2 regions of the Paenibacillus vulneris genome follow, and region 2 is predicted to be linked to the other one. Evidence: riboswitches for the same ligand, from Rfam matches in the RefSeq annotation. Region 2 holds a riboswitch; the other holds the start of a gene.
The links. A riboswitch is a leader RNA that binds a small molecule or an ion and turns the genes downstream of it on or off. The one in region 2 is predicted to bind cyclic di-GMP.
Positions count from the first base shown of each region.

Region 1: it holds a riboswitch for cyclic di-GMP, as region 2 does, so the genes downstream of both, ABEA66_RS23640 (hypothetical protein) here and ABEA66_RS19070 (chemotaxis protein CheX) in region 2, are expected to answer to the same signal.

Region 1 is NZ_BAABJG010000027.1:158,061-164,163, forward strand. It holds gene ABEA66_RS23620 (heme biosynthesis protein HemY) at 1-118, shown strand, start outside; gene ABEA66_RS23625 (YuzB family protein) at 152-379, shown strand; gene ABEA66_RS23630 (esterase-like activity of phytase family protein) at 575-2,062, shown strand; gene ABEA66_RS23635 (MDR family MFS transporter) at 2,208-3,431, shown strand; cyclic di-GMP riboswitch class I at 3,513-3,603, shown strand; gene ABEA66_RS23640 (hypothetical protein) at 3,704-4,003, shown strand; gene ABEA66_RS23645 (nuclear transport factor 2 family protein) at 4,132-4,545, opposite strand; gene ABEA66_RS23650 (LysR family transcriptional regulator) at 4,705-5,604, opposite strand; partial or broken gene ABEA66_RS23655 (adenylosuccinate synthetase) at 5,715-6,103, shown strand, end outside.
Region 2 is NZ_BAABJG010000021.1:151,723-157,825, reverse strand. It holds gene ABEA66_RS19090 (amidohydrolase family protein) at 1-55, shown strand, start outside; gene ABEA66_RS19085 (sugar ABC transporter substrate-binding protein) at 74-1,459, shown strand; gene ABEA66_RS19080 (carbohydrate ABC transporter permease) at 1,483-2,412, shown strand; gene ABEA66_RS19075 (carbohydrate ABC transporter permease) at 2,432-3,289, shown strand; cyclic di-GMP riboswitch class I at 3,456-3,540, shown strand; gene ABEA66_RS19070 (chemotaxis protein CheX) at 3,640-4,089, shown strand; gene ABEA66_RS19065 (sensor histidine kinase) at 4,215-5,324, shown strand; gene ABEA66_RS19060 (efflux RND transporter permease subunit) at 5,601-6,103, shown strand, end outside.

The sequences.
Region 1 (6,103 bases), on a different contig from region 2:
TGTCATTCTGGAAAAAGACCAGCCGTTGTTGGATGGCGTGCGCATCGATTATTTCTATACGCCAGAAGAGGGCTTTGCTGTTACCAATCCTAGCAAGGGTAACCACGGAGACCACTAAGCCGTCTTCGGTTACGAAAGGATTGGGTTCACCATGGCGAATGATATTCGCGTTTGCGATAAGTGCAAGCATATGAAGATGAAGACGGCGCTGCCCAAGCTGCAAAAACTGGCTCCGGACGCCGACATTAAAGTGGCGTGCAAATCGTACTGTGGTCCTTGCTCCAGATTTGCATTCATTTATATCAATGGCCGTTACGTTACAGGGGCTACAGAGGACGAAGCCATCGAGAAAGCCAGTAAATATGTCAAAAAAGGATAGTTGTACATTAAGGGAACGTTTAGCTGAAGCTAGGCGTTCTTTTTTTGATTCTGCAAAGTACCCGGAGGTTCGACGTGAAGTCCTGGCTCTATGAGGTTGTCTTTACAAAATCTTCAAATGGCCTTCATATTCCATAAACAAATCGCTTCTATACTTGAAATCGTGAGTCTACGATGAAGAGTGCGGAGGGGTTCTATGAAAAAGTGGTTAAGAAAAAGAAAATGGCTGATCGCATCATTGGCCGTTTTTGCTTTAATGGGAACGCAGGCGGCCGGAGCGGCGCAAAATGCATTGGAGGCGGTAGCGGTTAAGTTCAATATCGTATCCAACGGCAAGCCGGTGAAGCTGGATCAAGATGCAGTCGTCATCGACGGAAGTACCTACGTGCCGCTGCGTGCGCTCAGTGAAGCACTTGGCAAGCAGGTAGAGTGGAATGAAGCGACCCAGACGATTCAGCTAAAGGAGCAGCCTAAAGTAGAGGCCATCCATGAATGGAAAAACCCGTCCGAGCTGACGGCAGGAATTAAGGAAGGCGGCTTCTCCGGACTGCTTCACATGCCGAACGATCCGGCCGATGTGTTCTATACGCTGGCTGATCGCGGACCGAACGGCGAATTCGGCAAGGACAAGCTGCGCACGTTCCCGGACGACAAGTACGCTCCGCGCATATATAAAATAAAAGCGGCGAACGGAACCATCGAAGTGCTGGAAACGATCAAGCTGCATTTACCGGAAGGCAAAACGGATGTCTATTCCAAAACCTCGGAATTGACCGGAATGCCGAACCTGGAAGGAAGCGACGAGGTACCGTATGACGGCTCCGGCACGAAGAAGCTGGGCTACGATCCGGATGGTCTGGATCTGGAGGGCATCGCCTACAGCCCGAGCGACGATACCTTCTGGCTGTCCGATGAATACCGTCCGTCCATCCTTCAAGTGAAGAGAGATGGAACGGTCATCGGCCGCTATGTGCCTCAAGGCTCGAAGGACAAGCTTGTGGCTGCCGGCGCTCAGATGGAAATCTATGATACGCTGCCTGCAGTATACAACAACCGTATTGCCAATCGCGGCTTCGAGGGCGTAACCATTTCTCCGGACGGGAAGTATTTGTACACCTCCATTCAAAGTCCGATGGCGGTACCCGATAAAAAGACCGGCGAGGAATCCCGCCATCTGCGGATTTTAAAGATGGATCTGTCCACCAAGAAAATCATCGGCGAGTACGTCTATGTTGCTGAAAACGCAAGCAGCTTCAAAAATGTCAAACAAAAGGATGTCGTCATCAGCGACTTGTCCGCGCTTAGCTCTGACGTAGTTCTGGTAGACGAGCGTGATAAAAACGCGGGAGAGGAAGCGCAGCTCAAGCGGATTTACAGAGCGGATTTTTCCAAAGCAACGAATCTGTTAGGCACTGAGGCCAGCAACGATCTGGAGAAGCTGACGATAGCGCAGCTGAAAGAGAAAGGAATCGTTCCTGTTACGAAGGAACTGGTTGTCGATGTCGCCAAGCTAGGCTATCCACATGAAAAATTGGAAGGCTTGACGGTCATTGATAAAAATACGATTGCGGTTGTAAACGACAACGACTTTGGCGTGGACGGCTACGATGATCAGGGCAAATTGAAGCTGAACCAGAACCCGTCTCAAATGTACGTGATCAAGGTAAGTGAAGATTTAAAATAACAATACATGTTTCCAGAGGGCTTTCCCATGAGGGAGGCTCTCTTTTTTTGACTAAAGACAGGATGGAGGTTTTGAAGTATAATGAGTAAATCTTTTATTTACCAATGGTAGAAAAACTAGAGTTGGCCGCAAAGGAGAACACTGCATGCAGCGATTAGCATCATTTTTTCGTGAATATCATCCCATTGTCCACGTTCTTCTTTTCGGAACCATATTAGCCCGCACAGCCTCCTCTATGAGTATGCCGTTTTTGGCTATCTACTTATCCAAGGATACGCAGCTCAGTCCCGTTCTCATAGGAATGATTATCGGATTAGGGCCGTTAGCCTCCACGGTAGGAGGATTCGTCGGCGGAGCGCTGTCAGACAGGCTGGGACGGAAAACCATCATGCTGGCGGCACTGTACGGATGGGTGCTCGTATTTTTTGGTTTTGCCTTGGTGAAGTCTCCGGTTGCATTCATGCTGCTCAATATGCTGAACGGACTTTGCCGTTCCTTATACGAACCGGTATCCCAGGCGTTAATGGCGGACGTGACGGTCAAGGAGAAACGGCTCAAGGTATTTTCCTTACGGTATATTGCCATTAATGTAGGCGTATCGGTGGGGCCGCTGCTCGGCGCTTTCTTCGGTACGATGGAAGCTTGGCTGCCATTTATGATTACGGGGTTATTTTATCTTCTGTATGCGGCAGGTCTGGGAGTGCTGCTGCGCAGGTTCGGCATCAAACGGATCGAGGGGGAGAAACGCAGCAGTGTAACGATATTATCCGCATGGAATATCGTACGAAAAGACAGGGTGTTCCGCTTTTATATCGGCGGCGCTATCATGGGAGCGATCGGATACTCCCAGATGACCGTGACCTTATCGCAGTATATTGAACAAAATATTGCCGGCGGCGCCTCATTATTCGCGCTGCTTATGAGCCTGAATGCCGTTGTCGTCGTGCTGCTTCAAGTTCCGTTGTCAAGACTGTTCGAACGGTGGGGGCCGATGACAGCTATTGCAATCGGGAACGTGATGTTTGCCGTAGGGGATATCGGATTCGCTCTGTCGGCGGGCTGGATCAGTTTTATGCTATCCATGTTCTTCTTCACGCTGGGAGAAATTCTGAATTATCCGCAGGCAAACGTACTGGTAGACCGGCTGGCACCGGAAGGCATGAGGGGCACTTATTTCGGTGCGCAATCGTTCAATAATTTGGGACATTTCATAGGTCCGATGGTGGGGGGCGTCCTTCTTACGCATTGGGGCGGATCGGGACTATTTGTCACAATGGCTGTGATTACCTTGTTCGGAACCTTATTCTACCGCAGGGGAGAACAAGTTTATAAATTAGGTCTAAAGTCCGTGGAAAATTTGCGAAATTAGGTATTAAAGAATATGTATTCCTTAGGGCCTATCTTATATGCTAGGAATGTCGTATTTTGTTGCGCGAATTGACAGATTTCGATCTCGAAAAGGCAAAGCAGGTGAAAGCTTGTGACGCAAAGCTACAGGGGCTACGAATCCTTGCAGAGGTTCTTGCCAGCCAGCTGCCGAAGGAACGGTGTTACGCATAGATAGCGGACTCCTGCCTAGGCTCAGAGGGGTCTTTTCGTCGTGTTTGGGTACGCAAAAGTTACAGTCAGGAGGGTCTCGCCATGTCGGGTGAAGAACGGGAGTTTATGACCAAGCAAGGCTTTTTTACAAAGCTCGGAAGCAATTTGATCGGCGTATATTTGTCTAATGAAGGACCCAAGATGTTTATTAACCAGGAAGTGTTCGAGCTGCAGCATCCCTGTTGGGACGTAGAGATGGTTATGGGTAAAAACAGCCATCTGCTGACCTTTTACTGGCGCGGGGAAGTGAAATTCTCGTTTCGGTGCGATTTCGTGAATGATTTGTTTTTGAGCCTGTACGATTATTTAAGCTGCAGACTCGAAGCAAGAAGGCTGGCTTAGCCGCCAAAAGGAATGCATTGCTGCAAGCAGCGGTGCATTCTTTTTTTTATATGGCTATTGAAATTAAACTGTTGTTTTTCGATCAAATAGGAAACCGCCTAATAGAAAGGCGGCCGATTTAGCTATTACTACTTTGAAATGTCAATAATAAAAGTAGTAATTTCTTTAATTTTTGTTTTGTTCAAACTGCTATTGAAACGATAAATATTGCAGAAAGCGTAGCTAATGTTGCCATCGAGTTTTAGGGTGCCATGTAAAGAACCGGAATATCCGTGCGTTATGATATTGCTAATAACTAGCTCCGTTGGTTTTTTATCCATCAGTTTTTCAAGCATTCTGAACACTTGATCCTTGCCCTGTAATACATTGCTGCCGATAAAATTCCATTGGATATTTTCTATGATGGTATCCGTGATGAAGCCAATATCGTTACGTACAAAGGCAGCATTAAACGCTCTAAGTAATTCTTTTTTTGTTGCATTTCCACAATCTTCTGCACAAATAATGTTCACTTGACCGTATCCAATGTTGCCCTCTGACATATTTCACTATCCCCTCTCAACCAAAAGGAATCCTCTTCGACCATAGTATTACACAAATGATAGAACCAATGCTCGGAAATATTAAAAACCAACATAGCCATACTGAAAAAGATGTTTGTCGGAGTTTAAAATTGTTCATAAGAAGCTGCTTCTATCCGGCTATTGAGCGGCAGGTCCGTCCTTCAGACAAAGATCAAGCATCGTTGTAGCCGCAATCGATAACGGGACATCCTTCAAGGTCACGATACCGATATGACGGGGAGGAATTTCGGGCTCCAGCAGCACCGGGAACAGCTCGCCCGAAGCCAGCTCATCGCTGACGAACTGCCTGGTGACGCAGGAAATGCCTAATCCTGCCTTGGCGAACTGGATCAGCAGATCCATGCTCCCCAGCTCGAATTCCGGAGTGATTCTAACTTGCTGACCATGGAAAAAACGTTCCACATATTGACGAATGCTGCTGTCCCGCTCGAGCATAATGAGCGGCTGCAGGGCCAGCTCGGCGGCTGTCACCGGCCTTTTCATCAGCTCGGCATAGCTTGCTCCGGCAACGAAGATATCATGCAGCGGCTTCCAGCTTCGAATGGTTAGCTGATGATCCTGAATGGGCAGATTCACGACCCCGAAATCGATCTTCCCTTCCTTTAAGAGCTTGACGGTTTCCTGCGTCGTACGGTTCGTTACATGCATCTTCACTTGCGGATAGCTATTGTGGAACGATTCCAGGTAAGGCATCAGCACGTGCTTACAAATGGTATCATTAGCTCCGATATGCACGACGCCGCCAAGCATCTGATGCATTTCCGTCAGCTTGCGCTCTCCTTCAGCCAGGAGCTGGAACGCTTGATCCACATAACGAAGCAGCACCTCCCCCTCTACGGTCAGCTTAACGCCCCTGGAGGTTCGGAAGAACAGAGGACCTCCCAGCTGCTCCTCCAGCTGCTTGATCGAATGGCTGACCGCAGGCTGGGTGATAAACAATGCTTCGGATGCCTTCGAGAAGCTCCCGGCTTTGGCCACGGCCAAAAATACTTTTAATCCTTCCAGATTCGTCTCCATCCATTATCTCCATTTATAGTAGATATTCATATTATTCATTATTTTTATATCACAATAACCAATATAATGACAATGTGAGGCTTACAAAATCAAAAAGGAGAGGATACTCTTTGAAAGGAACGGTAACGGCAGTCGTAGGAGCGAACTGGGGAGATGAAGGGAAAGGGAAGGTAACGGATTTACTGGCATCCGATGCGGATGTGGTGGTTCGATTTCAGGGAGGCAACAACGCGGGGCATACGATTATCAATGAATTCGGCAAGTTCGTGCTGCATATGCTTCCTTCCGGCGTTTTCCACGAACGGGTTATCAATGTCATAGGGCCGGGTGCGGCGCTCAATATAAGCGGCCTGGTTCAGGAGTATGAGAAGCTTCTGGCAAGACAAGTTCCGAAGCCTCAGCTTCGGATTTCGGATCGGTGCCAGGTCATTCTGCCCTATCATTTGCTGTTCGACGCGCTGGAGGAGGAACGGCTCGGAAGCAGACAATTCGGTTCTAC
Region 2 (6,103 bases):
GTTCGGCAACAATGCGAGGCGATTGCTGAATGTTCCAACGAAGCTAACTGAATAGGAGAGAGGAAGGAAGAGCATGAAGAGAAGAAGGAACAGCCAATCCATAGACAGGATGAGAGCCGCTTTGCTGCTATCCGGCTTACTTATCGCTTTATCCGGCTGCTCGGGAGGGGCGGCCCAGCATGCTTCCGGGAAAGGAGACACACCCAAGGACCAGGAAGCAGCCAAATCGTCCGCCGATGCCGCTCAGTCCAAGGACGAGAAAGTGACCATCGAATATTGGCAGTATCAGTACCCGGCCAAGGTCGATTTGATCCATGCGCTCATCGAGGATTTTCAGAAGAAGCATCCTAACATTATTGTAAAGCAAACCAATTTTCCCTATGACCAATATAACGAGAAGGTGGCGGCGCTTGTTCCTGCGGGAAAAGGACCCGATGTCATCAACCTGTACTACGGCTGGCTGCCCAAATATGTCTCCTCGGGGTACTTGCAGCCGCTGCCGGACAGCGCCTTTTCGGAGGCGGCCATTAAGCAGGAGTTTTTCCCCTTCGTGGATACCGCCAAGCTGAACGGCAAATATTACGCCATTCCGACGGCTGTCCGTACCCTCGCGCTTTTTTATAACAAGGAGCTGTTCGCCAAGGCCGGGCTGGATCCCGCCAAACCGCCGGCAACATGGGATGAGCTGGTGGATTACGCCAAGAAGCTGACCCAGAAGGATAAGAACGGCCAGTACGTCATCGAGGGGCTGGCTTGGCAGCCGAACGCGCAGCTGCATCATTGGTACCGGGATGCGCTGGTGTATCAGGCGGGGGGCAAAGACATCAGTGACGATAGACGCAAAATTTTGTGGAACCAATCCCCGGCAGGGCTTGAGGCCTTCAAATATTTGATAGATTTGTCGCTTGTACATAAGGTGGGCACGAACAATTTTTATAATGATGACATTACGGCCTTCAAGGGCGGTCATGCGGCGATGAATATCGACGGTTCGTTCCAGCTCGGCGGCTTGAAAAAGGATGTGCCGGATTTGCCGTACGCGATCGCCCCGCTGCCTGCATATAAGGAGAAAGCGACGCAGGTATCGTTCTGGGCCAATGCCATTACGAAAAACGTGCAGGGCAAAAAGCTTGAAGCCGCCGCGGAGTGGCTGAAATATTTGACAAGCAAGGAAGTGCAGGAGCAATGGGTGGAGAAGGTCGGTGAGCTTCCGGCCAAGAAGGAGGTCGCTTTGCAGGAGAAATATGCCAAGGATGAGAAGCTGGGGCCGTTCATTCAACAGCTTGGCGTGGCACATGCCCATTTCTTCGTTGATGAGAAGCTGGAGCGGGACTACTTCACAGAGGCGGTCGATCAGGTCGTGCTGAACAAGGTGCCTTACGAGAAAGCTTTCGAGGAGCTTGTATCGAAGACGCAGAAGCTGTATGACGATTATTGGGCGAAGCAGGATAAGAAATGAGGCGGGAGTCAGGGGGAGTGTCTATGGAACAAGTAAATAAGCTTGCACTCCGTAAAAAGCCAATTTCCTTTAAAAGCGGGCTCAGCTATAAAAAGCAGCGCTATCTGTTTATTTACAGCTGCCTTCTGCTGCCCCTTCTTTTTTTTGTCATCGTACGTATTCTTCCTATTGCCTATGCATTCAACATTGGCTTCCGGGAGTGGGATTTATTGTCGGAGGAGAAGCCCTTCGTCGGATTCGACAACTATGCAGCGCTCTTTCAGGATACGAAGTTCATCAGGTCGCTCGGCAATACGTTCGTATATGTTCTGATCGGCGTGCCGGGGCAGTTGATCGCCGGTTTGGCGGTTGCGCTCCTTCTTCATAAGCTCCATGTATCCAGAGGCTTGTACCGGACCCTTTACTTTATCCCCTATATCACCAGTGTAGTGGCGGTAAGCTGGGTGTTTCGCTGGATTTTTATGAAAAACGGAGTTATCAATGCGCTGCTCCTGAAGCTGGGTCTCGAGCCGCAGCTATTCCTGGGCTCTCCGTCTCAAGCGATCTTTATTGTTATTGCCGCAATGATATGGCAGAGCATCGGGTTTCAGATGATTGTCTTTTTGAGCGGGCTGGAGAATATCCCGACCTTGTATTACGATGCAGCTTCCATCGACGGAGCGAACCGCTGGCAAAGGTTTCGTTATATTACCTTACCGCTGCTCAACCCGGTTCTAGTGTTCTCCGTCATTATTGCCAGCATCAGCTATCTGCAATCGTTCACCCAGGTGTTGAATATGACCTTGGGAGGTCCGCTGAACTCGACGGTTTCCCTGGTATTGTATATCTACGATATGGCCTTTAAGCATTTCAATATGGGAGAGGCGGCTGCGGCGACCGTGGTGCTGTTTGTCATTATTTTATTGCTGTCTCTGCTGCAGATGAAGATATTAAGCAGCAAAACAGAGTATTAGGCCCTAGGGGGTGAAGGCAGTGAAGGTTACAGGAAACGCCGGTGGAACGAACAAGAGGCGCCGGTTCGGGGCTACTATAGTTCTGCTTCATATCGTACTCATCATCGGAGCTGCGGGAATGGTATTTCCTTTTGTGTGGATGATCGCCACCTCCTTGAAGCTGCCGAAGGACGTATTCTCCTTGCAGCTGATTCCGGAGACGATGACCCTTGATAATTATGCGGCCTTGTTCGTCCAATCCCCGTTCGCCGATTGGATGCTGAACAGCCTGATCGTAGCCTGCATAACGACGGCAAGCGTGGCGCTGTTTGATACGGTAGCAGGCTATATTCTGGCCCGATTTTCATTTCACGGCAAGCAGGTTATCTTTATCGCCATCTTAAGCACGATGATGGTGCCTACGGAGATGCTGATCATCCCCTGGTATATCGCCTCTGTTCAACTGGATTGGGTAGATACGTATACGGGGATTTTGTTTCCCGGGATCATGTCGGCTTTCGGCATTTTCCTGATGAAGCAATTTATGGAGCAGGTTCCTCAAGAGCTGCTGGACGCAGCCAGAGTCGATGGTTTGAATGAATGGAGCATCATGGTGCGTATTGCGGTGCCTCTTGTTCGTCCCGCGCTGGCTGCATTAGGAATACTTACTTTTTTATCCAGCTGGAACGCTTTTATTTGGCCGCTTATTGTGACCCAGTCGCCCGAACGATTAACCATTCCGGTGGGCATATCCTTCTTCTCGAGCGAACAGAAGGACAGCAGCGGCTGGGCGATGATTATGACAGGAGCAAGTGTCTCGGTGCTTCCGCTAATCGCCGTATTCCTGTTGTTTCAAAAGCATATTATCCGCGGCATTGCATTAACGGGACTGAAATAGGTTCTTCACCACTTGGCGGGTACTTATATGAATTTGGCCTCTTTACAAATAGCCGGATATAGTAGTAAAGTCATGGAGATGCGGTTGGTGCTATAGGAAAACAAGTACTATTTTGCCAGCTTGTATGCTACAATGGATGTAGTTTGGCTATATAATCACCATGACAAATCGATAATGGCAAACTTGCCGAAAGGCAGGGACGCAAAGCCACAGGCCTAAAGGAGCATTCCTATGGCGGCTGGGTTACCGAAAACGGCGCATAGGTTCTAAGTTTTGCAAAAACAAGACTGCCCAATTTCGGGCAGTTTTTTTTAATTCTTATAACTTTCTTTGTAAAGGGGCTGTATCATGTGCAAGCAAACTTCGTGAACCCGTTCTTAACTTCATCACTTCATGTCATTGAAACGCTGATCCAAATTAAACCCATTGTCGGGCAGCTTAGTATGAGAACGATCCAATACACGGAGGATTACGTTTGGCTCAAAATCGGGATTCTAGGCCAGCTGCAAAAGGATATTATTTTTGGTATTCCCGAGACGGTTGCTTTACGGATGGTATCCGGGATGATGGGCGGTTACCCCCTCACGCATTTTGATGAGATGTGCCAGAGCGCGGTCGGCGAGCTGGGGAATATGATTAGCGGAAATGCCAGCACCTTGCTGTTTCAGCAGGGGATCGAAGTCGATATTACACCGCCGAGCCTCATTAATGGAGCTGCAAACCATTGGGGTGGCGAAGTGTTCAGTATTCCTCTTAGTCTGGAATCCATCGGAGAATTTCATATTTATATTTCCGCATAATAATGTATACTATTCCTATGAGACAAAATGTATATAAAGTCCTATAGTTTTGAGCATTGGACTTCCGATCTCTTTATGATATGTTATGTAATATCACACTCCTATATATAGGCGGGTTTTCTTTTATGGATGCAGAGCCTTTGTTAAAGCATGTAAGGGATAAGAAGTCACAGGTTATTGAGCAGTGGCAGAAGCTGATGGAGGAGCAGATTTTACGCGGGTATAATGTATCCAATATGATGCGCAGGGGCGACATCTATTTTGATTATATTACCGATCTTCATATTCCCCCGGAGCAGCATCCGATTCGGCAATTGGTTGACGATTGGTGCGGAAGGTTCGAGGAATTGGGGCTTCAAATTATTGATATTATTCAATGCTCTCACTCATGGCGCCGCGCCTTGCTGGATGTACTCGGAGATTCGCTGCCGGCAACCTTGTATCACCAAATTTGTCTTCGAATCGACGATTTCGAGGGAATCCTATGCAAGCATTATTGGCAGATTACATTGGCTTCAATGATAGAAAAAGATACGGCTATTCACCAGCTTCACGACGACCTGATGAATCTGATCGGGAAAATGGCCGCCAGCATGGCGCACGAAATTCGCAACCCTTTAACTTCTATTAAAGGGTTTATTAAACTGCTTCGTTCTAATATCCATTCTCTGCCAAAAGAGAAGATAGACTCCTATTTGGAGTTCATAGAGGATGAATGCAACAATATGCATATGCAGGTGACCGGATTTCTCAGCTTCTCCAAGAAGCCTATGGTGGAAGAAGAGAAGGAGCCGATCTCCGTCAAGCAGATGCTGGAATACAACCTGTCGTTGCTGCGCCCTCGACTAATTAATGAAAATGTCAATCTGTGCGTTAAAATTCCGGAGCATATGACCCTTCGCGTTCAGAGGCTGGGAATCCAACAGGTGCTGAACAATTTGATTAATAATGGTATCGATGCGCTCTCTCAAGCGAAGTATGATAAAAAAATGAAGATATCCGCCTTCGAGGACCAGCGTAAAGCCTATATTCACATTACGAATAACGGTCCTCCTATTCCGGCGGAGCTCGCCAAGTCGCTGTTTGTTCCATTTGTTACCAACAAAACGAATGGAACGGGTTTAGGTCTTACGATTTGCAAGCAAATTATGCATAAAAATGACGGGGAGATCTCGTTCTCCAGCACGGATAAGGAAACTGTATTTATGCTGACCTTTCCCAAGTCGGCTTCCTGAATAACTGAATCCATAATAGAGGAACTGCAAGCGATTAAGCTTGCGGTTTTTTTGTATGCACATATACCTGCAATAACTTACCAACGGTTAAATAAGGAGCCGGGAGGGGTTTGTTCATGCTCCGTTCATATTCGTGGTGTACTTTAATCGAAGAAATCGAATGTGCCCTGTCGTCATTCGTCCGGGCATAACGTGGATGCCGACGCTGATAAAGCAAAGCTCAGTACCGCTTACGAAGAAAGCTTTGCTCCGCAAAGCTCTTAGGAGGGGAACCCAATGAACAAACTGACCAGCTTCTCCATGAAAAATGTAGCTGCGGTGTTCATCATGATAGCCATATTGATGGGCGGAGGCTTGTACTCAGCATCTACATTGAAAGTGGAGAACATGCCGGACGTATCCTTTCCGGTAGTCTTAATTTCCACCACCTACCAAGGTCCGCCTAAGGATGTGATGGAAGAGGTCACGAAGCCTATAGAGGATAAGGTGGCCAATATCGAGGATCTTGATTCGCTGACGTCTACCTCAAGCGATAACGTATCCACTATCATCGTCCAATTCAAGCAAAATGTAGACACGGATAAGAAGAAGCAGGACTTGGAAAGTCTGGTGCAGGAAGTGAAGCTCCCTGCGACGGCAGATAGACCCAAGGTATCCACCTTCGGCTTTGCTTCGATACCTGCCTATTACTTGGCGATCAATGCCGACAACGGCATGAGCCAGACCGAGCTGGATCAGCTCTATGAGGACAAAATCAAGCCAGGCTTTGAAGCGATGCC